DNA from 3 places in the Enterobacter cloacae complex sp. ECNIH7 genome. Region 2 is predicted to be linked to each of the others. Evidence: predicted binding sites of a transcription regulator. Region 2 holds the regulator's gene; each other region holds the start of a gene.
What was found. The regulator LexA, encoded in region 2, represses DNA repair genes until DNA is damaged. The targets are predictions, from matches to a motif close to TNCTGTATGTACATACAGNA.
Positions count from the first base shown of each region.

Region 1: rmuC (DNA recombination protein RmuC) is a predicted target of LexA. The motif match lies at 5,855-5,874, and genes of this name have one in related genera.
Region 3: mutH (DNA mismatch repair endonuclease MutH) is a predicted target of LexA. The motif match lies at 2,787-2,806, and genes of this name have one in related genera.

Region 1 is NZ_CP017990.1:4,920,818-4,929,029, reverse strand. It holds gene WM95_RS24595 (carboxylate/amino acid/amine transporter) at 1-530, shown strand, start outside; gene metR (HTH-type transcriptional regulator MetR) at 418-1,371, opposite strand; gene metE (5-methyltetrahydropteroyltriglutamate--homocysteine S-methyltransferase) at 1,609-3,870, shown strand; gene WM95_RS24575 (dienelactone hydrolase family protein) at 3,955-4,761, opposite strand; gene udp (uridine phosphorylase) at 5,017-5,778, shown strand; gene rmuC (DNA recombination protein RmuC) at 5,918-7,375, shown strand; gene ubiE (bifunctional demethylmenaquinone methyltransferase/2-methoxy-6-polyprenyl-1,4-benzoquinol methylase UbiE) at 7,442-8,197, shown strand; gene ubiJ (ubiquinone biosynthesis protein UbiJ) at 8,211-8,212, shown strand, end outside.
Region 2 is NZ_CP017990.1:338,558-346,769, reverse strand. It holds gene dusA (tRNA dihydrouridine(20/20a) synthase DusA) at 1-948, opposite strand, end outside; gene WM95_RS01670 (conjugal transfer protein TraF) at 1,031-2,341, opposite strand; gene WM95_RS01665 (cupin domain-containing protein) at 2,514-3,002, opposite strand; gene zur (zinc uptake transcriptional repressor Zur) at 3,117-3,629, shown strand; gene WM95_RS01655 (CsbD family protein) at 3,699-3,908, opposite strand; gene dinF (MATE family efflux transporter DinF) at 4,029-5,366, opposite strand; gene lexA (transcriptional repressor LexA) at 5,430-6,038, opposite strand; gene WM95_RS01640 (diacylglycerol kinase) at 6,147-6,515, opposite strand; gene plsB (glycerol-3-phosphate 1-O-acyltransferase PlsB) at 6,670-8,212, shown strand, end outside.
Region 3 is NZ_CP017990.1:4,049,249-4,057,460, reverse strand. It holds gene lplT (lysophospholipid transporter LplT) at 1-246, shown strand, start outside; gene WM95_RS20020 (NADP(H)-dependent aldo-keto reductase) at 340-1,380, opposite strand; gene WM95_RS20015 (YgdI/YgdR family lipoprotein) at 1,512-1,730, opposite strand; gene mutH (DNA mismatch repair endonuclease MutH) at 1,865-2,557, opposite strand; gene rppH (RNA pyrophosphohydrolase) at 3,241-3,771, shown strand; gene ptsP (phosphoenolpyruvate--protein phosphotransferase) at 3,784-6,030, shown strand; gene lgt (prolipoprotein diacylglyceryl transferase) at 6,224-7,099, shown strand; gene thyA (thymidylate synthase) at 7,106-7,900, shown strand; gene WM95_RS19985 (prepilin peptidase-dependent protein) at 8,085-8,212, shown strand, end outside.

The sequences.
Region 1 (8,212 bases), 560 kb from region 2:
GCGCGGCGATTATTCGCTACGACAAAGTGAGCGATCACTTCTGGACCGGGCTGATGTTCGTCCAGCTCGCCAACATCAGTTTCGCTATCGGCATGGTGGGCTACAAACGCCTGATGGAAACCCGCCCGATGCCGCAGCATAACGCGTTCGCATGGTTTTATATGGGCGCCGCGATTGTCGCGGTGGCGGCGTGGTTTATGCTCGGTAATCCGCAAAAGCTGCCGACTACCGCCGTGCAGTGGGGCGTTCTGGTCTGGCTGGGCGTAGTGGCGTCAGGGTTGGGATACTTCATGTGGAACTACGGCGCTACGCAGGTAGACGCCGGTACGCTGGGGATCATGAACAACGTGCATGTCCCGGCAGGGCTGCTGGTCAACCTCGCCATCTGGCAGCAACAGCCGCACTGGCCGAGCTTCCTTATTGGGGGAGCGGTGATCCTGGCTTCGCTGTGGGTCCATCGCCGATGGGTCGCTCCGCGCTCCGCACAAACGGAAGATGGTCGCACGCGTGGTTCCGCGCTGAGCGAATAAACGCCTCCGTAATCGGCTGACGCTGCTCGCCATCGCGCACGGCGGCGTACAGTCGGCTCCACAGTCCTTCACCCAGGGTTTTGGTCTGCACCAGACCCTGGCGTTCAAAACTCTCCACCACCCAGTGCGGCAGCGCCGCGATACCCATTCTGGCCGCCACCATCTGAATCAGCAGCAGGGTGTTATCCACGCTTTTCAGCTGCGGACTGATGCCTGCCGGCTGCAGGAAGTGGCGCCAGATATCCAGGCGGCTGCGCTGGACCGGATAAATCAGCAGCGTTTCTGTCGCCAGGTCTTCCGGCGTGATGCGCGTTTTGGCGGCCAGCGGGTGGTCCGGCGCCAGCACCAGGCGCACTTCATAATCAAACATCGGCGAATAGTGCAGGCCGCTGCGCGGCAGGATGTCAGAGGTCATGACCAGATCCAGCTCGCCCTGCTGCAGCGAGGGCTGCGGGTCGAACGTCACGCCGGATTTAAAGTCCATCTCCACCTGCGGCCATTTCTGGCGGAAGTTCTCAAGCGCGGGGGTCAGCCACTGAATACAGCTGTGGCACTCAATGGCGATGCGCAGTTTGGTCTGCTGCGGTTCGTTACACGCCTGCAGCGCGCTCGCGATTTGCGGCAGGACCTGATTCGCCAGCTGAAGGAGAATTTCACCCTGCGGCGTAAAGCGTAGCGGCTGGCTCTTACGCACAAAAAGACGGAAGCCGAGGCGTTGTTCCAGATCGCTGAACTGGTGAGAAAGGGCAGACTGGGTCTGGTGCAGCGTGGCCGCAGCCGCCGCGAGCGAACCGCAGTTCCGCAACGCTTGTAGCGTTTTCAGGTGTTTAATCTCGATCATGAAAGTCCTTCACTTCGCCATGAACATTTTGCGCTTGAGGAATATACAGTAACTGCCAATTATGGATGTGTAAACATCTGGACGGCTAAAATCCTTCGTCTTTTAAATTTATGGTGCGTTGGCTGCGTTTACTCACCCCGGTCACTTACTCATGTAAGCTCCCGGGGATGAGCAAACTTGCCGCCTTCCCTAAATTCAAAATCCAAAGGATTTACAATTAATTAGAGGAAGAAAAACATGACAATCCGCAATCACACTCTCGGTTTCCCTCGCGTCGGCCTGCATCGCGAGCTGAAAAAAGCGCAAGAAAGCTACTGGGCGGGTAATGCCACCCGTGAAGAGCTGCTGGCGGTAGGACGCGAGCTGCGCGCCCGCCACTGGGATCAGCAAAAACAGGCGGGCATTGACCTGCTGCCGGTGGGCGATTTCGCCTGGTACGACCATGTTCTGACGACCAGCCTGCTGCTTGGCAACGTGCCGGCTCGTCATCAGAACAAAGATGGATCGGTAGATATCGATACTCTGTTCCGCATCGGCCGTGGCCGCGCGCCAACGGGGGAGCCAGCGGCAGCGGCGGAAATGACCAAGTGGTTTAACACCAACTATCACTATATGGTGCCGGAATTCGTCAAAGGCCAGCAGTTCAGGCTGGCCTGGACGCAGCTTCTGGACGAAGTGGATGAAGCGCTGGCGCTGGGCCACCAGGTGAAGCCGGTGCTGCTCGGGCCGGTAACGTACCTGTGGCTGGGCAAAGTAAAGGGCGAGCCGTTTGACCGACTCAGCCTGCTGAAGGATATTCTGCCGGTCTACAAACAGGTGCTGAGTGAGCTGGGCAAACGCGGCATTCAGTGGGTGCAAATCGACGAACCGGCGCTGGTGCTTGAGCTGCCGCAGGATTGGCTCGATGCCTTCAAACCGGCGTATGACGCGCTCACCGGTCAGGTAAAACTCCTGCTGACGACCTATTTTGAAGGCGTGACGCCGAACCTGAAGACCATTACCGCGCTGCCGGTTCAAGGCCTGCACGTTGATCTCGTACACGGTAAAGACGATGTCGCGGAACTGCACAAGCGCCTGCCAGCGGACTGGCTGCTCTCTGCCGGGCTGATCAACGGCCGTAACGTCTGGCGCGCCGATCTCACCGAGAAATACGCACAAATCAAAGACATCGTCGACAAACGTGAGCTGTGGGTGGCCTCATCTTGTTCCCTGCTGCACAGCCCGATCGATCTGAGCGTGGAAACCCGTCTCGACCCTGAAGTAAAAAGCTGGTTTGCCTTCGCGCTGCAAAAATGTGAAGAGCTAACGCTGCTGCGCGACGCGCTGAACAGCGGCGAAACGGCGGCGATTACCGAATGGAGCGCCCCGATCCAGGCGCGTCGTCACTCGGCGCGCGTGCACAACCCGGCGGTGGAAAAACGCCTGGCGGCCATCACCGCCCGGGACAGCCAGCGTCAGAGTCCGTATGAGGTGCGCGCCGCAGCCCAGCGCGCCCGCTTCAACCTGCCTGCGTGGCCAACAACCACTATCGGCTCTTTCCCGCAAACGACGGAGATCCGCGGCCTGCGTCTGGACTTTAAAAAAGGCAAACTGGATGCGAATCACTACCGCACCGGTATCGCGGAACACATCAAGCAGGCGATTATCGAGCAGGAACGCCTGGGGCTGGACGTGCTGGTGCACGGCGAGGCCGAGCGTAACGACATGGTGGAATACTTCGGCGAGCACCTGGACGGCTTCGTCTTTACCCAGAACGGCTGGGTGCAGAGCTACGGCTCCCGCTGCGTCAAGCCGCCGGTGGTTATCGGTGACGTCAGCCGCCCGGAAGCGATCACCGTGGAGTGGGCGAAGTATGCCCAGTCCCTGACCGACAAGCCGGTAAAAGGGATGCTGACCGGTCCGGTGACCATTCTCTGCTGGTCGTTCCCGCGTGAAGACGTGACCCGTGAAACCATCGCCAAACAGATTGCCCTGGCGCTGCGTGATGAAGTGGCGGATCTGGAAGCGGCAGGCATTGGCATTATCCAGATTGACGAGCCGGCGCTGCGCGAAGGCCTGCCGCTGCGCCGCAGCGAATGGGATGCCTACCTGCAGTGGGGCGTGGAAGCGTTCCGCATCAACGCTGCGGTGGCGAAGGATGACACCCAGATCCACACCCACATGTGTTACTGCGAATTTAACGACATCATGGATTCGATTGCCGCGCTGGACGCCGACGTGATCACCATCGAGACCTCGCGTTCAGACATGGAGCTGCTGGAGTCGTTTGAAGAGTTCGACTACCCGAATGAAATCGGGCCGGGCGTGTACGACATTCACTCCCCGAACGTGCCGAGCGTGGAGTGGATTGAAGCCCTGCTGAAAAAAGCGGCCCAGCGCATTCCGTCAGAACGCCTGTGGGTGAACCCGGACTGCGGACTGAAAACCCGCGGCTGGCCGGAGACGCGCGCGGCGCTGGCGAACATGGTGAAGGCGGCGCAGAACCTGCGTCAGGCGTAGCGGTGCTGGATTGCCGGGTGGCGACAACGCTTACCCGGCCTACCTGTTGGCCCGGTAAGGCATAGCCGCCACCGGGCTTTTTTATTACGCTTTCTTACCGCCGTACTGGCTAAACCACGCCAGCATTCTCTGCCAGCCATCTTTGGCTGATTCTGCGTGATAGCTCGGACGATAATCGGCATTAAACGCGTGCCCGGCATCCGGGTACACCACAATCTCCGCCTTCGCATTTGCCGCGCGGAGCGCATGGCGCATGGTCTCTACCGAATCCAGCGAAATGCCGGTGTCCTGACCGCCGTAAAGCCCTAACACGGGGGCATTTAACTCGGTGGCGATATCGACGGGATGTTTTGGTGAATTCAGCGTTTTTTCACCCACCAGTTTGCCGTACCAGGCGACAGCGGCTTTGAGCTGCGGGTTATGCGCGGCATACAGCCAGCTAATGCGTCCGCCCCAGCAGAAACCGGTGACCAGAAGACGATGCGGATCGCCGCCGTTGCGCGCCGCCCAGCTGGCGACGTGATCGAGATCGGCCAGCACCTGCGCGTCCGGGACTTTGCTCACCAGGTTGCTGAGCAGCGTGGGAATATCGCTGTAGTCGTTCGGATCGCCCTGACGGAAGTAGAGCTCTGGCGCAACGGCCAAATACCCTTCCAGCGCCAGCCGGCGGCAGAGATCGCGAATGTGTTCGTGAACACCGAAAATTTCCTGTACCACGATCACGATGGGCAGCGGGCCGTCCGCCGATTTTGGTCGTGCGTGGTAAGCAGGCATGTTCTCTCCCTGCGTGGGAATAGAGGTCTCGCCCGCGGTAATTGCCGCTTCTGGCGTCGACACGATGGTTGAAGCATGTGGGGCCGCAGCAGGTGCAAAACCGGTTTTTTCAGTCATGGCATTCTCCGTACCAATGAGTTAGCGCAAAGGTAAATATAGACACCAGGTTAACAACTCACAGTGCCTTAAACGGTCTATCTTTTGTGCAGCACCTGGCGATATAACTTGTTAATGTGATGTAAATCACTTTTTTATGGAAATTCAATGTAATCATTTTCATTCATGGTGAGGTATGTCACGAAAATATGCTTACTGCTTCTGTAAAGTACCGTTTTACTTCTTCTGACTAACCGACCCACAGAGGAGTCACCTATGTCTAAGTCTGATGTTTTTCATCTCGGCCTCACCAAAAACGATTTACAAGGGGCTACGCTCGCTATCGTCCCTGGCGATCCTGAGCGTGTGGAAAAGATCGCCGCGCTGATGGATAAGCCGGTCAAGCTGGCTGCCCATCGTGAGTTCACCACCTGGCGCGCAGAGCTGGATGGCAAAGCGGTGATCGTGTGCTCTACCGGTATCGGTGGTCCGTCTACGTCTATTGCTGTTGAAGAGCTGGCACAGCTGGGCATCCGTACTTTCCTGCGTATCGGCACCACCGGCGCTATCCAGCCGCACATCAACGTGGGTGACGTGCTGGTCACGACCGCGTCCGTTCGTCTGGACGGCGCAAGCCTGCACTTTGCACCGATGGAATTCCCGGCAGTGGCTGATTTCGAATGCACCACCGCGCTGGTTGAAGCCGCAAAATCCGTAGGCGCAACCACTCACGTGGGCGTAACCGCCTCTTCCGACACCTTCTACCCGGGTCAGGAACGTTACGACACCTTCTCAGGCCGCGTGGTAAGCCGTTTCAAAGGCTCAATGGAAGAGTGGCAGTCAATGGGCGTGATGAACTACGAAATGGAATCCGCAACGCTGCTGACCATGTGCGCAAGCCAGGGTCTGCGTGCCGGTATGGTGGCGGGCGTTATCGTCAACCGCACCCAGCAGGAGATCCCGAACGCCGAAACCATGAAGCAGACCGAAAGTCATGCGGTGAAAATCGTGGTGGAAGCCGCGCGTCGCCTGATCTAATCCTCTCTTCTGAAATCAAAGGCCGACGCGTTCGGCCTTTATTTTTTGCGTAGCGCCTCGCAGGAAAACCCTTTCAAACTGGACGTTTATACAGCACAATTCTATTTTGTGCGGGTAATACGTTGATGCAGGGGGCATTGTGGATATCTCGATCCTGATTTACGCGGTAATTGCGGTGGCGGGCGTGGCGATAGGCTGGCTCATTTCCAGCTATCAGCATGCACAGCAGAAGGCCGACCAGCTGGCAGAGCGCGAAGAGATAGTCGCTGAATTAAGTGCGGCAAAGCAGCAGCTTGCGCTGAGTGACCACTGGCGAGAGGAGTGCGAGCTGCTTAACAACGAGCTGCGCAACCTGCGAGATATCAACACCTCGCTGGAGGCCGATCTCCGCGAAGTCACTACCCGTCTTGAATCCACCCAGCTGCATGCGGAAGACAAAATCCGCCAGATGATCAACAGCGAGCAGCGCCTCAGCGAACAGTTTGAGAACCTCGCCAACCGGATTTTTGAGCACAGCAACCGCCGCGTTGACGAACAGAACCGCCAGAGCCTGAACAGCCTGCTGACGCCGCTGCGCGAACAGCTGGACGGTTTTCGCCGTCAGGTGCAGGACAGCTTTGGTCAGGAAGCCCGCGAGCGACACACGCTGGCGCATGAGATTCGCAATCTTCAGCAGCTGAATGCGCAAATGGCGCAGGAAGCGGTCAATCTGACCCGCGCGCTGAAAGGGGATAACAAAACCCAGGGCAACTGGGGAGAAGTGGTGCTGACCCGCGTGCTGGAGGCCTCTGGACTGCGGGAAGGATATGAATACGAAACGCAGGTGAGTATCGAAAACGACGCCCGCTCGCGAATGCAGCCGGATGTGATCGTGCGGCTGCCGCAGGGTAAAGATGTGGTGATTGACGCCAAAATGACGCTGGTGGCGTATGAACGCTACTTTAATGCGGACGATGATTACACGCGCGAGTCTGCGCTGCAGGAGCACATTGCCTCCGTGCGTAATCATATTCGCCTGCTTGGCAGAAAAGACTACCAGCAGCTGCCGGGTCTGCGCTCGCTGGACTATGTCCTGATGTTCATCCCGGTAGAACCCGCGTTCCTGCTGGCGCTCGACAGACAGCCCGAGCTTATCACCGAAGCGCTCAAAAATAACATTATGCTGGTCAGCCCCACCACGCTGCTGGTGGCGTTACGCACCATTGCGAACCTATGGCGCTATGAGCACCAGAGCCGCAACGCTCAGCAGATTGCCGATCGTGCCAGCAAGCTTTACGACAAAATGCGCCTCTTCGTGGACGACATGTCTTCAGTCGGGCAGAGCCTGGATCGTGCGCAGGATAACTACCGCCAGGCGATGAAAAAACTCGCCTCCGGACGTGGCAATCTGCTGGCACAGGCCGAATCATTCCGTAGCCTGGGGGTTGAGGTTAAACGCGAGATTAATCCGGAATTGGTCGAACAGGCCACCGCCCAGGACGACGAGTTTCGCCTGCGAGAAGGTGCGGACGAACAAAATACAAACAGTGAAGACAATACGTTAGCGGCGGATTTATCACCAGACGAGACTCCGGCGCGTTTCTTTCGCGGTGGTTGAAACGTAGGGCAAACGCGCCCAATCTGTTACACTTCACGAACATTTTACTGATAAGCAGGCTCTGAGATGGCTGACGATTCACAAGACACAACGCACTTTGGCTTTCAGACTGTTGCCAAAGCGCAGAAAGCTGACATGGTGGCCCACGTATTTCATTCCGTGGCGGCGAAGTACGATGTGATGAATGACCTGATGTCGTTTGGCATTCATCGCTTGTGGAAGCGCTTCACCATTGACTGTAGCGGCGTACGCCGTGGACAAACGGTGCTGGATTTAGCCGGTGGTACGGGCGATTTAACCGCGAAGTTCTCCCGTCTGGTGGGCGAAACCGGTCGCGTTGTTCTCGCCGATATTAATGACTCCATGCTGAAAATGGGACGCGAAAAGCTGCGTAACATCGGCGTGGTGGGGAATGTGGAGTATGTGCAGGCAAACGCCGAAGCGCTGCCATTCCCGGACAATACCTTTGATTGCATCACGATCTCTTTCGGTCTGCGTAACGTGACTGATAAAGAAAAAGCGCTGCGCTCTATGTACCGCGTGCTGAAGCCGGGTGGACGTCTGCTGGTGCTCGAGTTCTCTAAACCGATCATTGAGCCGCTGAGCAAAGCCTACGACGCCTATTCCTTCCACGTGCTGCCGCGTATTGGTGAGCTGGTGGCTAACGACGCTGAAAGCTACCGCTATCTGGCGGAGTCTATCCGTATGCACCCGGATCAGGACACATTAAAAGCCATGATGCAGGACGCGGAATTTGAGAACGTTGAATATTTCAACCTGACGGCGGGTGTCGTCGCGCTGCATCGCGGTTACAAATTCTGAGTGGAGGTGTCCCGT
Region 2 (8,212 bases):
ATCGGCACCGGCTTTATGCGCATTCTCGCTCAGGTAGCGGCGCCACTGGCGCGCGCCCGGAATCCCCTGGAACAGACCAAGCATATGGCGGGTGATATGGCCGAGATAGGTACCATTGCTCAACTCGCGCTCAATGTAAGGGTACATCGCACGCACGACCGCAACCGGATCGGTGTCCGCGCCTTCGATACCAAAGATTTCGCGATCGACCGTCGCCAGAATGCCCGGGTTCTGATACGCCTCGCGCCCGACCATCACGCCATCCATATGCGCCAGATGCGCTTTGGCCTCTTCCAGCGACTTGATGCCACCGTTGATGGACATCGTCAGGTGCGGGAAGTCACGCTTCAGTTGATACACGCGCGGATAGTCCAGCGGCGGGATCTCACGGTTCTCTTTCGGGCTGAGGCCGGAGAGCCAGGCTTTTCGCGCGTGAATGATGAACATCTCGCACTCGCCTTTCCCGGATACCATGTTGATGAAGTCGCACAGGAATTCGTAGCTGTCCTGATCGTCAATGCCGATACGGGTTTTGACCGTGACCGGAATAGAGACCACATCGCGCATCGCCTTGATACAGTCCGCTACCAGCTGTGCATTCCCCATCAGACAGGCGCCAAACATGCCGTTCTGCACGCGATCGGACGGGCAGCCAACGTTCAGGTTGATCTCGTCGTAGCCGCGTTCTTCCGCCAGCTTCGCGCACTGCGCCAGCGCGGCCGGATCGCTGCCGCCCAGCTGCAGGGCAACCGGATGCTCTTCTTCGCTATAGGCCAGATAGTCGCCCTTCCCGTGAATGATTGCGCCCGTGGTCACCATTTCGGTGTACAGCAGCGTATGGCGGGAGAGCTGGCGCAGGAAATAGCGGCAGTGTCTGTCCGTCCAGTCGAGCATCGGCGCAATGGAGAAACGGTGTGCAGGGAAAGCGGTCTGTAATTCTGACGACATGGCGAAGTTTTAAGCATCTGGTGGAAAAGGGGCGCTACTATAGCACAAAGAAAAGCCGGAGGCGCAGCGCCTCCGGTGGACTTTAGAACGTCATGCTCAGCTGAGCCCCGGCACCCCAGGTTTCGTCCTCGCCGTACAGGCCCATCAGATCAACATGAACGGTACTGAACGGCGCGAAACCGACACCGCCGGTAAAGACATTGCTGTCGTTACCCTTCACGTCCGCGCGATAACCCGCACGCACCGCCAGCCAGCTGAGCGGCGTAACCTCGGCACCGACCCCCACGTACTGCGACGTATCTTCGCTCTTGAAGCCTTTGGTTTCCGTCAGATCGCCATCGGCGGTCAGCGTCACCAGGTCGTTGTGCCAGGCGGCACCGGCGGTCACCAGCGGACGGATCTGGTAGGTGTCTTTATAGCTCACCACTTCTCCCGTGCGCCCGTTGCGGATACGGATATCTTTGGTGTCGATATCGCGCGACATCAGGTTTTGGCCGCTCACGCCAACGGTCCAGTGTTCGCCGAAATCAGCCGCAATACCGGCATCGACGTTAAAGCCCGTGTCGTCCGTGCGGTAGCGGCTGTCGTTCCACTTGTTACTGTCGTAATCGTAGATTGACGTGGTGTAGTTATAGACCCAGGTTTTTTGCAGTTTTGGCGTCACGCCCACGGAAACCGGGACGCCGCCGAGGTCAAACTGACGGGCAACGGCAACACCATAGTCGGACACAATCGCTGCCCGGCCAGACGCCGTTGAGTTGAGATTTTTAGTGATCTGATCCGTGCCGTTCAGCGCAGCGTCCAGGGCAACACCGGCAGCCACCAGATTGCTTCGTTGAATACCGCGCAGATAATCAATATCCTGCTGATCGATAGACGAACTCACCCTGCCATGGGCGTACCCTTTCGCCATAAAGGCCACGGAAAGCACATCGTTAGGGATACTCACGGCAAGCCCAGCGCCTGCCGCCGCGCGTGCGGTTTTGCCCTTGAGGTAGTCAAGCTCATCGGCAAGATCTTTGGCCGCGCCCTGGAACTGGTTGATGGAGCCTAACGGATTGGTGATAACCTGAATTGGCGTAAGGTTATCAACCACATCCTTATAATGATTAATTTTGTCGTTGATGGTATCAATCTCGTCCTGCAGATTGTCCTCATCCGTCACCTGTACGCCAACGGACGGCAAAATGACCGTCACATCATCGTCCGGTTTTGCCTTTGCCAGCAACGCGGGGTTGATTAACGCCCCGCTACCATAGCTCCCGGAGGCAACGCCAGTGCCACCCATTGCGTCGCTACGTGATTCTGTCCAGGTATTGGCTGCTCCCGCCTGATTTGCCATAAACAAGGAAACAGCGATACTAACCACCGAAAATTTAAAATTTTTTTTCACAGTATGCCCGTTATAGTCTGTTATGAAATAACCCCTGTCTGTTATCACCCAAACAGGAACGAACTATTGCTGTGAATAAGTAGTAAAAGACCCGCTATTTCTATCCCTAAGTAAAACTTCCTTACGGCCTGTTGTATTTTGTGACGGCCCTCAATATTTATAGAAGAGGAAATTATTTTTTCCCAGGTTTTCCATCATGCGGTCCAAAAAACTGGGGCGGGTGGTCTACCCAGCGATCCTCACGGGTAGCGGCATAAACGGGGTTGAGCGGATAGTAGATGCGGTTGTGCTTCTTATTCGCCTCGCCAACGACCAGTAACCGCACCTCTTCGTCCGTGTTGTTGATAAAGGTATGGCAAATACCCGTTCCGGCAGGAAACCCCACGCTGTCGCCCGGTTCAAGTTTCCATAAATAGCCATTAATCCACGCTTCTGGATGACCTTCGAGCACATAAACGAACTCTTCTTCATCGCTTTCCGCATGCGGATAGGACGTCCTGCGCCCGGGCGGTAAACGCTCATGATGGATACCAATGCGCCCGAGCCCAAGCTTGCGAGCCAACGGGGCGCCGATAGAAAAACGCTCATCGCTATCTGGGTAGGTCGAATCATCCGCGCCTTCAACGTCGCGCCAGTGCCGAATACAGTCAGGTTTTTTCATTGTTTATTTCCCGGTTTGTAATGGGTCAGGTATAGCACAGACTGGCGGATCTCGGCGTTTTTACCAGAACATGATAAAGTGGGGGTTTCCGTCCTATAACATCCGGGGTGCTAAATGGATAAGTCCACAAAAGAGCTGTTAGCGCAGGCCGAAAAGCTATGTGCGCAACGCAATGTGCGCCTGACTCCGCAGCGCCTTGAAGTCTTACGTCTGATGAGCCTGCAGCAGGGTGCTATCAGCGCCTACGATCTGCTCGACCTGCTCCGCGAAAGCGAGCCGCAGGCGAAGCCACCGACCGTGTATCGCGCGCTGGATTTCCTGCTGGAACAAGGGTTCGTGCATAAGGTTGAGTCCACAAACAGCTATGTGTTGTGCCATCTGTTCGATCAGCCCACCCACACATCGGCGATGTTTATCTGTGACCGCTGCGGCGTGGTGAAAGAAGAGGTTGCGGAAGGTGTGGAAGATATTATGCATACGCTGGCAGCAAAAATGGGTTTTGCCCTGCGTCATAACGTGATTGAAGCGCACGGACTGTGCTCTGCCTGCGTGGAAGTGGAAGCCTGTCGTCATCAGGACGCGTGTCAGCACGACCACTCTATTCTTGTGAAGAAAAAACCGCGTTAACGGCAAAAGAACAGGCGGCTCATGGCCGCCCTCAGGGTGTACTTCCTTGTACTTGCGGGTATAGCCCGGTTACCAGCGGTAGTCGTTGCGTTTTTCCCAGTCGCCCACTTCTTTTTCCGCCTGGTCTTTCGCGTAGCCGTAACGTTCCTGAATTTTACCGACAAGCTGATCGCGTTTACCTTCAATGACGGTCATATCGTCATCAGTCAGCTTACCCCACTGTTCTTTCGCTTTACCTTTGAACTGCTTCCAGTTGCCGCCGATTTCGTCTTTATTCATCATCGTGTCCTCTTAGTTAAGCGTCGGGTCGTAACGTCCGTTACGTTCTTTTCTGCTGGACGTGATAATTATTGTAGTTAAGGATTCGGCAGTTGATTTCATATTCGGAATCTTTAACCGTCACGATATATCGTGACGTGAAGGGAACCAGGTATCGTTTTGCCAGTGGCGATGCCAGATAAAAGCCAGCGATATCCCTCTCAGCGAGAGGAAAACGGCCAGGGCCAGCCACAAACCGTGATTACCCAGCCAGGGAAGCGTCAGCAGCGTCAGGCCAAACCCTGCCGCCGCGACTGCCATGCTGTTGCGCATTTCCGCTCCGCGCGTCGCACCAATAAACATGCCGTCCAGCAGATAACACCAGACGCCGACCACCGGTAAGATGACTTGCCAGATGAGATAGTGACTCGCCAGCTCGCGCAGCGCAGGGATAGACGTAAGCAACGCGACGATTTGCTCACCAAGGCAGGCATAAACCAGGCCGAACGCCAGCGCCACCAGTCCCGACTGGCGGCAGGCTGCCCGCCAGACGTCCCGCAGCTGCCCGCTTTCGCGCGCGCCGTAAGCCTGCCCGGAATACGCTTCTACCGCATAGGCAAAACCGTCCAGCGCGTAGGCGGTAAAGGTCAGTAGCGTCATCAATACCGCGTTGACCGCGACGATTTCTGGCCCCAGTCGCGCCCCGAAAACCGTCAGCGCGCCGAAGCAGAGCTGAAGCAGCAGCGAGCGCAGCATGATGTCACGATTAAGCGCCAGCAGCCTACGGATATTGCCGCGCCATGCGGTTTTGAGCAGCGCCAGGGAGATGCCGCGCATCGCCAGCACGCGCCAGACCATCCACAGGCCAATAATAAAGGTTCCGTATTCGGCAATTGCCGTCGCCAGCGCCGCACCCCGCACGTTCATATGCAGGCCCATTACCAGCCAGACATCCAGCACAATGTTGAGAAGGTTGCCTACCACCAGCAAAATCACTGGTGCACGGGCGTACTGAACGCCCAGGAGCCACCCCAGCAGAACCAGGTTTGCCAGCGAGGCGGGCGCGCTGAGCCAGCGGATTTCAAGGAAACGTCGCGCCTGAGCCAGTACCGCCTCGCTGCCGCCGACAACATGGAGCGCAAGGTCGATCAGGGGCGTACGAAATAAAACGATTAACGCCCCTGCACCGAGCGCAAGGATCAGCGGCTGGACCAGCGCGCGCGCCAGACGCAGCGGATCTTTTGCACCATAAGCCTGGGCCGTGAGCCCGGTGGTGCTCATGCGCAAAAAGAGCAGCAGCATAAACAGGAAGCTGGTTGCCGTCGCGCCAATCGCCACGCCGCCAAGATAAACAGGCGAATCAAGGTGGCCAATAACGGCAGTATCGACCAGACCCAGCAAGGGAACGGTAATATTGGAGAAAATCATCGGCAGAGCAAGACGCCACAATGCCTTATCGGATGCCGTCAGCAGTGACATGAAAAATACCGGGAGTCGAGAATGAAGCAGGCTACAGCGGCGCCATAGCCTGTCAGGAAGAGGTTACAGCCATTCGCCGTTGCGAATGACCCCAACCGCCAGTCCTTCGATAGAGAAGTTGTGTTCGCGGAGATCGACCACAATCGGGGAGAACTCGTTGTTTTCAGGCAGTAGCTGAACAGTGTTCCCCTGTTTTTTCAGACGCTTGACGGTGACTTCATCATCAATGCGCGCGACAACCACCTGGCCGTTACGCACATCCTGCGTTTTGTGCACTGCAAGCAGATCGCCGTCAAGAATACCGATGTCTTTCATCGACATACCGCTGACGCGCAGCAGGAAATCAGCGCTCGGTTTGAACATGCCAGGATCGACCTGGTAGTGGCCTTCAATATGCTGCTGTGCCAGTAAAGGCTCACCGGCAGCAACACGGCCTATCAGCGGAATGCCCGTCTCTTCTTCCACCAGCAGGCGGATACCGCGTGACGCGCCTGAAACAATCTCAATCACGCCTTTACGCGCCAGCGCTTTCAGGTGTTCTTCAGCAGCATTCGGAGAACGGAAGCCCAGACGCTGCGCGATTTCCGCACGCGTGGGTGGCATACCCGTCTGGCCGATATGATCCCGGATGAGATCAAACACCTCTTGCTGCCTGGTCGTTAACGCTTTCATTCCGCCCCCTGGGTGTATATACAGTTATGCTGTGAGTATATACAGTCAAAGGCGATTTTGGAACCAAAAACTGCACAAAAAACCAGGGACTTAATTATTCCTCGAGGCTCATCGGAAATGTGACCAAAGCAGCGTGACCCAGGTGATAACGGCAGTGATAATCGCCAGCAGCACGGCAGCAGAGCCCATGTCTTTTGCGCGGCCAGAAAGCTCGTGGAAATCTGAACCTATGCGATCAACAACGGCCTCAATAGCGCTATTAAGAATTTCCACTATCATCACCAGAAGCACGGAACCGATAAGAAGTACGCGGGTAATAGCATCAACATCAAGGAAACAGGCGACGATCACCGCGATGATTGCGGCGACGCCCTCCTGGCGAAATGCAGCTTCGTTGATCCACGCGGCACGGAAACCTTTCCATGAATAGCCGGCGGCTTTGATGATACGCGTTAACCCAGTGGTATTATTGGCCATTAAAAGAACCTTTTATGAAAAAAAGCGTCAGTAACAGGAACTGTAGCGCGTTTCGCTACAGCCTGAAGTATGACGGGTAACAACAGAAATTTTGCGCGCTTTCTGTTATCCTTGCGCCGCAATTGCATTATTAACCAGAGGCTTTACATCGTTTATGTCCGGCTGGCCACGAATTTACTACAAATTACTTAATTTACCATTAAGCATCCTGGTAAAAAGCAAGTCTATCCCAGCAGAACCCGCGCTGGAATTGGGGCTCGATACCTCGCGTCCTATTATGTACGTTTTGCCTTATAACTCGAAGGCAGACTTACTGACGCTTCGCGCCCAGTGTCTGGCGCATGACTTACCTGACCCGCTTGAACCGCTTGAAGTTGACGGCACTTTACTGCCGCGCTACGTGTTCATTCACGGTGGACCGCGCGTGTTTACCTACTACACGCCAAAAGAAGAGTCCATCAAGCTGTTCCACGACTATCTCGACCTGCACCGGAGCAACCCCGATCTGGATGTGCAGATGGTGCCGGTATCGGTGATGTTTGGTCGTCGTCCGGGCCGTGAAAAAGGTGAAGAGAATCCGCCGCTGCGCATGCTTAACGGCATCCAGAAGTTCTTCGCGGTCTCCTGGCTGGGACGCGACAGCTTTGTGCGTTTCTCCCCTTCCGTTTCGCTGCGTCGAATGGCGGACGAGCACGGTACCGACAAGATCATCGCGCAAAAACTGGCGCGCGTGGCGCGTATGCACTTCGCTCGTCAGCGCCTGGCTGCCGTAGGGCCGCGTCTCCCGGCGCGTCAGGATCTGTTCAACAAGCTGCTGGCCTCCAAAGCGATTGCTCGCGCCGTTGAAGACGAAGCGCGCAGCAAGAAAATATCGCATGAGAAAGCCCAGCAGAACGCCATTGCGCTGATGGAAGAGATTGCAGCGAACTTCTCTTACGAGATGATTCGCCTGTCCGATCGTATTCTCGGCTTTACCTGGAACCGCCTGTATCAGGGCATCAACGTTCATAACGCCGAGCGCGTACGCCAGCTGGCGCATGATGGCCATGAGATTGTCTATGTTCCCTGCCACCGCAGCCACATGGACTACCTGCTTCTTTCCTACGTGCTCTATCACCAGGGGCTGGTACCGCCGCATATTGCTGCCGGTATCAACCTGAATTTCTGGCCAGCAGGTCCGATTTTCCGCCGCCTGGGCGCGTTCTTTATCCGTCGTACCTTCAAGGGCAACAAGCTCTACTCCACCGTGTTCCGCGAATATCTGGGCGAGCTGTTCAGCCGCGGCTATTCCGTGGAGTACTTCGTGGAGGGCGGTCGTTCCCGTACCGGACGTCTGCTCGATCCGAAGACCGGCACGCTGTCGATGACCATTCAGGCGATGCTGCGCGGAGGAAACCGTCCAATCACGCTGGTGCCAATCTACATTGGCTATGAGCACGTAATGGAAGTGGGCACGTACGCGAAAGAGCTGCGCGGTGCGACCAAAGAGAAAGAAAGCCTGCCGCAGATGCTGCGCGGCTTGAGCAAGCTACGTAATCTCGGTCAGGGCTACGTGAACTTCGGCGAGCCGATGCCGCTGATGACGTATCTGAACCATCACGTTCCCGAGTGGCGTGAATCCATCGATCCAATCGAAGCGATTCGTCCGGCCTGGCTGACGCCAACGGTTAACGGCATCGCGTCCGAGCTGATGGTGC
Region 3 (8,212 bases), 1.4 Mb from region 2:
ATTCTGGGCGGTTTCTTCGTGGTGCCGCTGAACGCGTTGCTGCAGGAACGTGGCAAGCAGACCGTCGGGGCGGGGAATGCCATCGCGGTACAAAACCTGGGTGAAAACCTGGCGATGCTGCTAATGCTGGGGCTCTACTCGCTGGCGGTAAAAGTCGGTGTGCCGGTGGTGGGGATTGGCGTCGGGTTTGGCGGGCTGTTTGCGCTGGCGATTGCGGGATTGTGGATCTGGCAACGTCGGCGCTGATAAGTGCGGCCTGATGTCCTCACTCTGGCCCTCTCCTACAGGGAGAGGGAGCAAACCCTAAAAACGGCAACGTGCGTTGCCGTTTTGCTTTTATTACGGCGCAGGATACGTATAAACCTGATGCACCGCTTCAATCTCCGCTAACACCTCTTCACTCAGGTTCAGATGGAAACTCTCAATATTGGTTTTCAGCTGCTCCATCGTGGTCGCGCCCAGCAGGGTGCTGGCAACAAACGGCTGACGACGCACGAAGGCCAGCGCCATCTGGGCAGGGTCAAGACCGTGACGCTTTGCGATATCCACATAGGCGGCAACGGCCTTCTGCGTCTGCTCGCCGCTGTAGCGGGTAAAACGGCTAAAGAGGGTATTTCGCGCCCCGGCCGGTTTCGCGCCGTTCAGGTATTTCCCCGTCAGCGTGCCAAAGCCGAGACAGGAATAGGCGAGCAGTTCCACTTCTTCATATTGCGTCACTTCGGCCAGACCAACCTCATAGCTACGGTTAAGCAGGCTGTACGGATTCTGGATGGTGACGATACGCGGCAGATCGTGTTTATCCGCCAGGTGCAGATAGCGCATTACGCCAAAGGCCGTTTCGTTAGAGACGCCAATGTAGCGGATTTTTCCCGCGCGCTGGCACTCGGTCAGCGCTTCCAGCGTTTCCAGCAGCGTTACGGCGGGGGCGCTCTCATTCCAGCTATAGCCGAGCTTACCAAAGCAGTTGGTTGGACGCTGCGGCCAGTGCACCTGATACAGGTCGAGGTAGTCGGTTTGCAGGCGCTTCAGGCTGGCATCCAGTGCGGCGCGGATATTCTTACGATCGAGGATCTGATTCGAGCGGATCCCGGTATCGTTGTTGCGCGCGGGACCACTGACTTTTGAGGCAATCACCAGCTTTTCACGGTTGCCGCGTTTTGCCAGCCAGTTACCGACATAGGTTTCGGTAAGTCCCTGCGTTTCCGGACGTGGAGGAACAGGGTACATCTCCGCGACATCAATCAGGTTAATCCCCTGGCTGACGGCGTAATCGAGTTGTGCATGGGCATCGGCTTCGCTGTTTTGTTCACCAAATGTCATCGTGCCCAACCCCAGTTGGCTTATTTCCAGAGCGCTGTGGGGGATACGGTGATAATGCATAGCCGGCTTCCTCAGTAGACTTATAGACCGCGTCAGGGCGTGCCCGACAAAGGAATATAAACATGGCAGAGGGGAAGCAAAAGGGGAAGAAAAAAATCAAAAAGGCCAGCAAGCGACTGACCTCTCTCTGTTTATCGCTCGATAATTTGCGATACTTCGTCGCGATTGATCTGCATTTTATTGCCTTCCTGGTCGCGGTAGCTGACCAGACCGGTATCATCGTCGACTTCGGGTTTGCCGTCGGTCAGGATCATTCGACCGTCTTTTGTCGCCATAACGTAATCGCTGCTACAGCCCGATACGGCAAACGCTAAACCGACTGCTGAAACTAACACTGCCCATTTTTTCATCGTTATCGTCCTCATCTGGATCTGGCGCGTATCAAATCATAGTTTAGTTTTAACCCGATATGGCAACAGGAGGAAGCGGTAAAATCTTAAAAACCAGCTGATTATGTTTGAGAGCTCGCAAAATAAGTAAAAAACTATGTTTTTAGAAGAAAATGGTGAGCAAGAAGCGCGCCGGTGAAGTTCTTTTTGAGATAAAAACCGCGCGGCAGCGTTAGTATCGGCTCACCCTTCGAGCCGATTGCCTCGGTAAGCGCTTTGCTGTTGGCCGCTTTCGGGCGCAGCTGTAATACTTCTCCGTGCCGGGCGGTGATGCGCTCTACCTGCCCAAGCACGATCATGTCCATCAGCTCCTCCCAGTCCAGCCGCAGCTGATGCTCTTCTTCGTCGTTCGGGCTCCAGAGCAGCGGCGCGCCAACGCGACGCTCAGCCAGCGGGATCTGACGCTCACCTTCAACCGGCACCCACAACACGCGCTTCAGCTTGTGACGAACGTGGCTGGTTTCCCACGTCACGCCGGTGTTGCCGGTTAGTGGCGCAACGCAGACGAAGGTGGTCTCAAGGGGCTTGCCCTGGCTGTCTATGGGGATGGTTTTTAACTCCACGCCAAGCGCTGCAAAATCCTGCTCGGGTTTGCTCCCTGCGCTGGCGCCCAGCCACAGCTCAAGCAGCATGCCGATCCAGCCTTTATCCCGTTTTAGATCCTTCGGGATCTGAAGCCCTGCCATTGCCGCCAGCTCGCCAAGCGAAAAGCCTGCCAGACGCTGTGCCTGCTGTAGCAACTGGCCCTCGCTGGACGGCGGTGAGAGCAAGGGTGTAAGCGGATGCATGAAGGTAACCTTTTGATTAAAAAATAAACGAAGAAATTGTCCCCTGTGGATAGAGTTTAACTATTTCTGTACCAATATTCCATGTCTATGATTTATAGGTTTTTTTATTGCTTTTAAATCGTTTCACCAGACTCAGAAAACCGGTTGTTCAAATCTGGTCACTGACAATGAACAGGATCTTACACCATGTTATCCACAGAAAAATGGGATAACTGGGCATAACCCTGACTACTGTTTCAATTTACAGCCTTGACGTGCGATGAAAATCGAATTTTCAAACAAATTGTGACTAACTTATTGGCACAATCTGTGGATAAAACCGACGCTGTTCGATCTTTCATCAGCACGACGCTCCCTGATGTGACGATCGTCACGCTATTCTGTTTTTTGTTCATAAAAATACATTTAACTTTATGAAAAATATTGAATTATTTAACTGGCGCGAAAGCGTTGGCAAGGCAGGGTTTGAGGTTGTTCATCGGTAATCAGACACTTCTTCACAACTATATCCACAGAAAAGGTGAATAAAATTCCCTTCACTGCCTCTCATCTGTTTATAACTCAGTACTTATTTGTGAGTTATTCAAATGTTATTAGGTTGCAGCCCTGTAAGAGAGTGGTTTACCGCCTCCCTGTAGTGTGAAACAATCATTCATATATAAGGTTTAATTTGGGGTAGTCCGGTGATTGATGACGATGGCTACCGCCCGAACGTAGGAATAGTAATTTGTAATCGTCAGGGCCAGGTAATGTGGGCCCGGCGATATGGTCAGCACTCCTGGCAGTTCCCGCAAGGCGGGATCAATCCGGGAGAGTCCCCAGAACAAGCGATGTACCGGGAGCTTTTTGAAGAGGTCGGTTTAAGCCGAAAAGATGTTCGCATCCTGGCTTCGACCCGCAACTGGTTGCGTTACAAGTTACCGAAACGTTTGGTGCGTTGGGACACAAAGCCGGTTTGTATCGGCCAGAAACAGAAGTGGTTTCTGTTGCAGTTGGTGGGCAACGATTCAGACATCAATATGCAAACCAGCAGTACGCCGGAGTTCGATGGCTGGCGCTGGGTGAGCTATTGGTATCCTGTTCGTCAGGTCGTGTCATTTAAACGCGATGTTTACCGTAGGGTGATGAAAGAGTTTGCAAGTGTGGTCATGCAGCTTCAGGAGGTCCCCCCTAAGCCGCAGAGCGCACCTGCCTGGCGACGTAAAAGAGGTTAAGCTACGCAAATCATGCTCACCCGCTTGCGAGAAATAGTCGAGAAGGTGGCCAGTGCTCCGCGTCTGAACGAGGCGCTGAATATTCTGGTTACTGACATCTGTCTTGCGATGGAGACCGAGGTCTGTTCGGTATATCTGGCCGACCACGATCGGCGCTGCTATTACCTGATGGCGACCCGTGGTTTGAAAAAACCACGTGGACGCACCGTCACGCTTGCATTTGATGAAGGTATCGTGGGCCTGGTTGGGCGGCTGGCTGAACCCATCAACCTTGCTGATGCGCAAAAACACCCCAGCTTTAAATACATCCCTTCCGTAAAAGAAGAGCGCTTCCGCGCTTTCCTTGGCGTGCCGATTATCCAGCGTCGCCAGCTGCTCGGCGTACTGGTTGTCCAGCAGCGCGAGCTACGTCAGTACGATGAAAGCGAGGAGTCTTTCCTCGTCACGCTGGCCACGCAGATGGCGGCGATCCTCTCCCAGTCTCAGCTTGCCGCGCTCTTTGGCCAGTATCGCCATACGCGCATTCGTGCCCTTCCGGCATCGCCAGGCGTAGCGATTGCTGAAGGCTGGATGGACGCCACGCTGCCGTTAATGGAGCAGGTTTACGAAGCCTCAACGCTTGATGAAGCGCTTGAGCGCGAGCGTCTTACCGCCGCGCTGGAAGAGGCGGCGAATGAATTTCGTCGTTACAGCAAGCGTTTTGCCGCAGGTGCGCAAAAAGAGACGGCGGCCATTTTCGACCTCTATTCGCATCTGCTCTCCGATGCGCGTCTGCGTCGTGAGCTTTTTGCTGAAGTGGATAAAGGCTCGGTCGCGGAGTGGGCCGTTAAGAAGGTTATCGAGAAATTTGCCGACCAATTTGCGGCATTGACCGACGGTTACCTGAAAGAGCGGGCTGGAGATCTCCGGGCCCTGGGACAACGTCTGCTGTTCCATCTTGATGACACCATTCAGGGGCCGAATGCCTGGCCTCAACGGTTTGTTCTGGTCGCCGATGAACTGTCGGCAACCACGCTGGCTGAACTGCCGCAGGACAGGCTGGCCGGTGTCGTGGTGCGCGATGGTGCCGCCAACTCACACGCCGCCATTATGGTGCGCGCGCTGGGTATCCCAACCGTTATGGGGGCCGATATCCAGCCGTCGGTACTGCACCGCCGTACGCTGGTGGTTGACGGCTATCGCGGTGAGCTGCTGGTCGATCCTGAGCCGGTTCTGCTCCAGGAATACCAGCGTCTTATCAGCGAAGAGAATGAATTAAGCAAGCTGGCGGAGGATGACGTTAACCTGCCCGCACAGCTTAAGAGCGGAGAGCGGATCAAAGTCATGCTCAACGCCGGTTTAAGCCCTGAGCATGAAGAAAAGCTTGGCAGCCGCATCGACGGTATTGGCCTGTACCGTACTGAAATCCCGTTCATGCTGCAGAGCGGTTTCCCCTCCGAAGAGGAGCAGGTGGCGCAGTATCAGGGGATGCTGCAGATGTTTAACGACAAACCTGTCACCCTGCGAACCCTCGATGTCGGCGCGGATAAACAGCTGCCCTATATGCCGATCAGCGAAGAAAACCCGTGCCTGGGCTGGCGTGGGATCCGCATTACGCTCGATCAGCCGGAGATCTTCCTGATCCAGGTGCGTGCAATGCTGCGCGCCAACGCGGCGACGGGCAATCTCAGCATCTTACTCCCGATGGTCACCAGCATTGATGAGATCGACGAGTCCCGGCGACTGATCGAACGTGCAGGCCGTGAAGTGGAAGAGATGATCGGCTATGCGATCCCGAAACCGCGGATCGGGGTGATGCTTGAAGTGCCGTCTATGGTCTTTATGCTGCCGCAGCTGGCAAACCGTGTTGATTTTATCTCTGTCGGCACAAACGACCTGACGCAATATATTCTGGCCGTCGACCGTAACAACACCCGTGTCGCCAGTATCTACGACAGCCTGCATCCGGCGATCATTCGCGCGTTAGCGATGATTGCCCGTGAAGCGGAACAGTACGGCATTGATTTACGCCTGTGCGGTGAAATGGCCGGGGATTCAATGTGCGTTGCGATCCTGATTGGTCTGGGATACCGCCATCTGTCGATGAACGGTCGCGCTGTCGCCCGCGTGAAGTACCTGCTGCGGCATATCGACATCAACGATGCCCGCGAGCTGGCCGAACGCAGCCTTGACGCGCAGCTGGCAGCAGAGGTTCGTCATCAGGTCGCAGCGTTTATGGAACGACGCGGTATGGGCGGCCTGATCCGCGGCGGCCGCTAATCATCTTTCTGCCTCTCCCTCCGGGAGAGGGCTCCAGCGCGCATAAAACCCTATACACATCTTTTACATCTCTGGCGCATCCTCCGCGCCCGCCTTGTGCTATGATTCGCAACTTTGGAGCCTCTGCTTACGGCAGAATCGCATTTCTACCGCTGTCCACTTTCAGCGGAATAACAACATCTTGTGGTGACAGATGAACAGTGGTTATCTGCATTTTCCGGAATTTGATCCGGTCATTTTTTCAGTAGGACCTGTTTCGCTTCACTGGTACGGTCTGATGTACCTGGTGGGCTTCATTTTTGCCATGTGGCTCGCTGGCCGTCGCGCCAGTCGTCCGGGCAGCGGCTGGACGAAAAACGAAGTTGAAAACCTGCTCTATGCGGGCTTCCTCGGCGTGTTCCTCGGTGGCCGCATTGGGTACGTGCTGTTCTATAACTTCCCGGTGTTCCTGAATGACCCTCTCTATCTGTTCCGCGTGTGGGACGGCGGCATGTCCTTCCACGGCGGCCTGATTGGGGTGATCCTGGTGATGGTGATTTTTGCCAAACGCACCAAACGCAACTTCTTCCAGGTTTCAGATTTTATCGCACCGCTGATCCCGTTTGGTCTCGGCGCTGGCCGTCTGGGTAACTTTATCAACGGTGAGCTGTGGGGCCGCGTCGACCCGAGCGTGCCGTACACGATGCTCTTCCCGGGCTCCCGCGCAGAGGATATCGCGCTGCTGCCATCACACCCGGAGTGGCAGTCCATTTTTGATACCTACGGCGTTCTGCCGCGCCATATGTCTCAGCTGTACGAGCTGGCGCTGGAAGGCGTGGTACTGTTTATCATCCTCAACCTGTTTATCCGCAAACCGCGTCCGATGGGCGCTGTCTCCGGCCTGTTCCTGATTGGCTACGGCGCATTCCGTATTATTGTCGAGTTCTTCCGTCAGCCTGACGCACAGTTTACCGGCGAATGGGTACAGTACATCAGCATGGGGCAGATCCTCTCCATTCCGATGATTGTCGCGGGTGCCATTATGATGATTTGGGCGTATCGTCGTCGTCCACAGCAACAAATTTCCTGAGGAACCATGAAACAGTATCTTGAATTGATGAAAAAAGTGCTCGACGAGGGCACGCCGAAAAACGACCGCACCGGCACCGGTACGCTCTCCATTTTTGGCCACCAGATGCGCTTCAACCTGCAAGAAGGCTTCCCTCTGGTGACGACAAAGCGCTGCCACCTGCGCTCGATCATTCATGAACTGCTCTGGTTCCTGCAAGGCGATACCAACGTAGCGTATCTGCACGAAAATAACGTCTCAATCTGGGACGAGTGGGCAGATGAAAATGGCAACCTGGGCCCGGTTTACGGCAAGCAGTGGCGCGCCTGGCCGACGCCTGATGGTCGCCATATTGACCAGATCACCACCGTGATGAACCAGCTGAAAAACGATCCGGACTCGCGCCGAATCATCGTTTCCGCCTGGAACGTCGGCGAGCTGGATAAAATGGCGCTGGCGCCGTGCCATGCGTTCTTCCAGTTCTATGTGGCGGATGGAAAGCTTTCTTGTCAGCTCTACCAGCGCTCCTGTGACGTGTTCCTCGGCCTGCCGTTTAACATTGCCAGCTATGCGCTGTTGGTCCACATGATGGCGCAGCAGTGCGATCTGGAAGTGGGCGATTTCGTCTGGACCGGTGGGGACACCCATCTTTACAGCAACCATATGGAACAGACGCATCTCCAGCTGACTCGCGAACCGCGTGCTCTGCCGAAGCTGATTATCAAGCGCAAACCGGCATCAATCTTCGACTACCGCTTTGATGATTTCGAGATTGAGGGCTATGACCCGCATCCGGGCATCAAAGCGCCTGTCGCTATCTGATGCGATAAAGCGTGACACAACCGGTGCTCTTTAGCGCCGGTTTTTTTTCGCCTTTATCCCGTTTCCCGAAGCGCTATCCAGAAAGCGTGCAACGCGCTGCAACACTCTCAATTCCTCGGATAACGCCTCGTAAAACGAAGAACCGTCGCTCGTCATGTTCACGGCGCTTCGCCACACTCCCGGTATGAAAAAAGAGAACGGTTTTACGCTTATCGAAACGCTGGTCGCGATTTCGCTTGTCGTTATCCTCAGCGCCTCAGGGCTGTACGGCTGGGACAGCTGGCAGCGGCAGCAGCGGCTGTGGCAAACCGC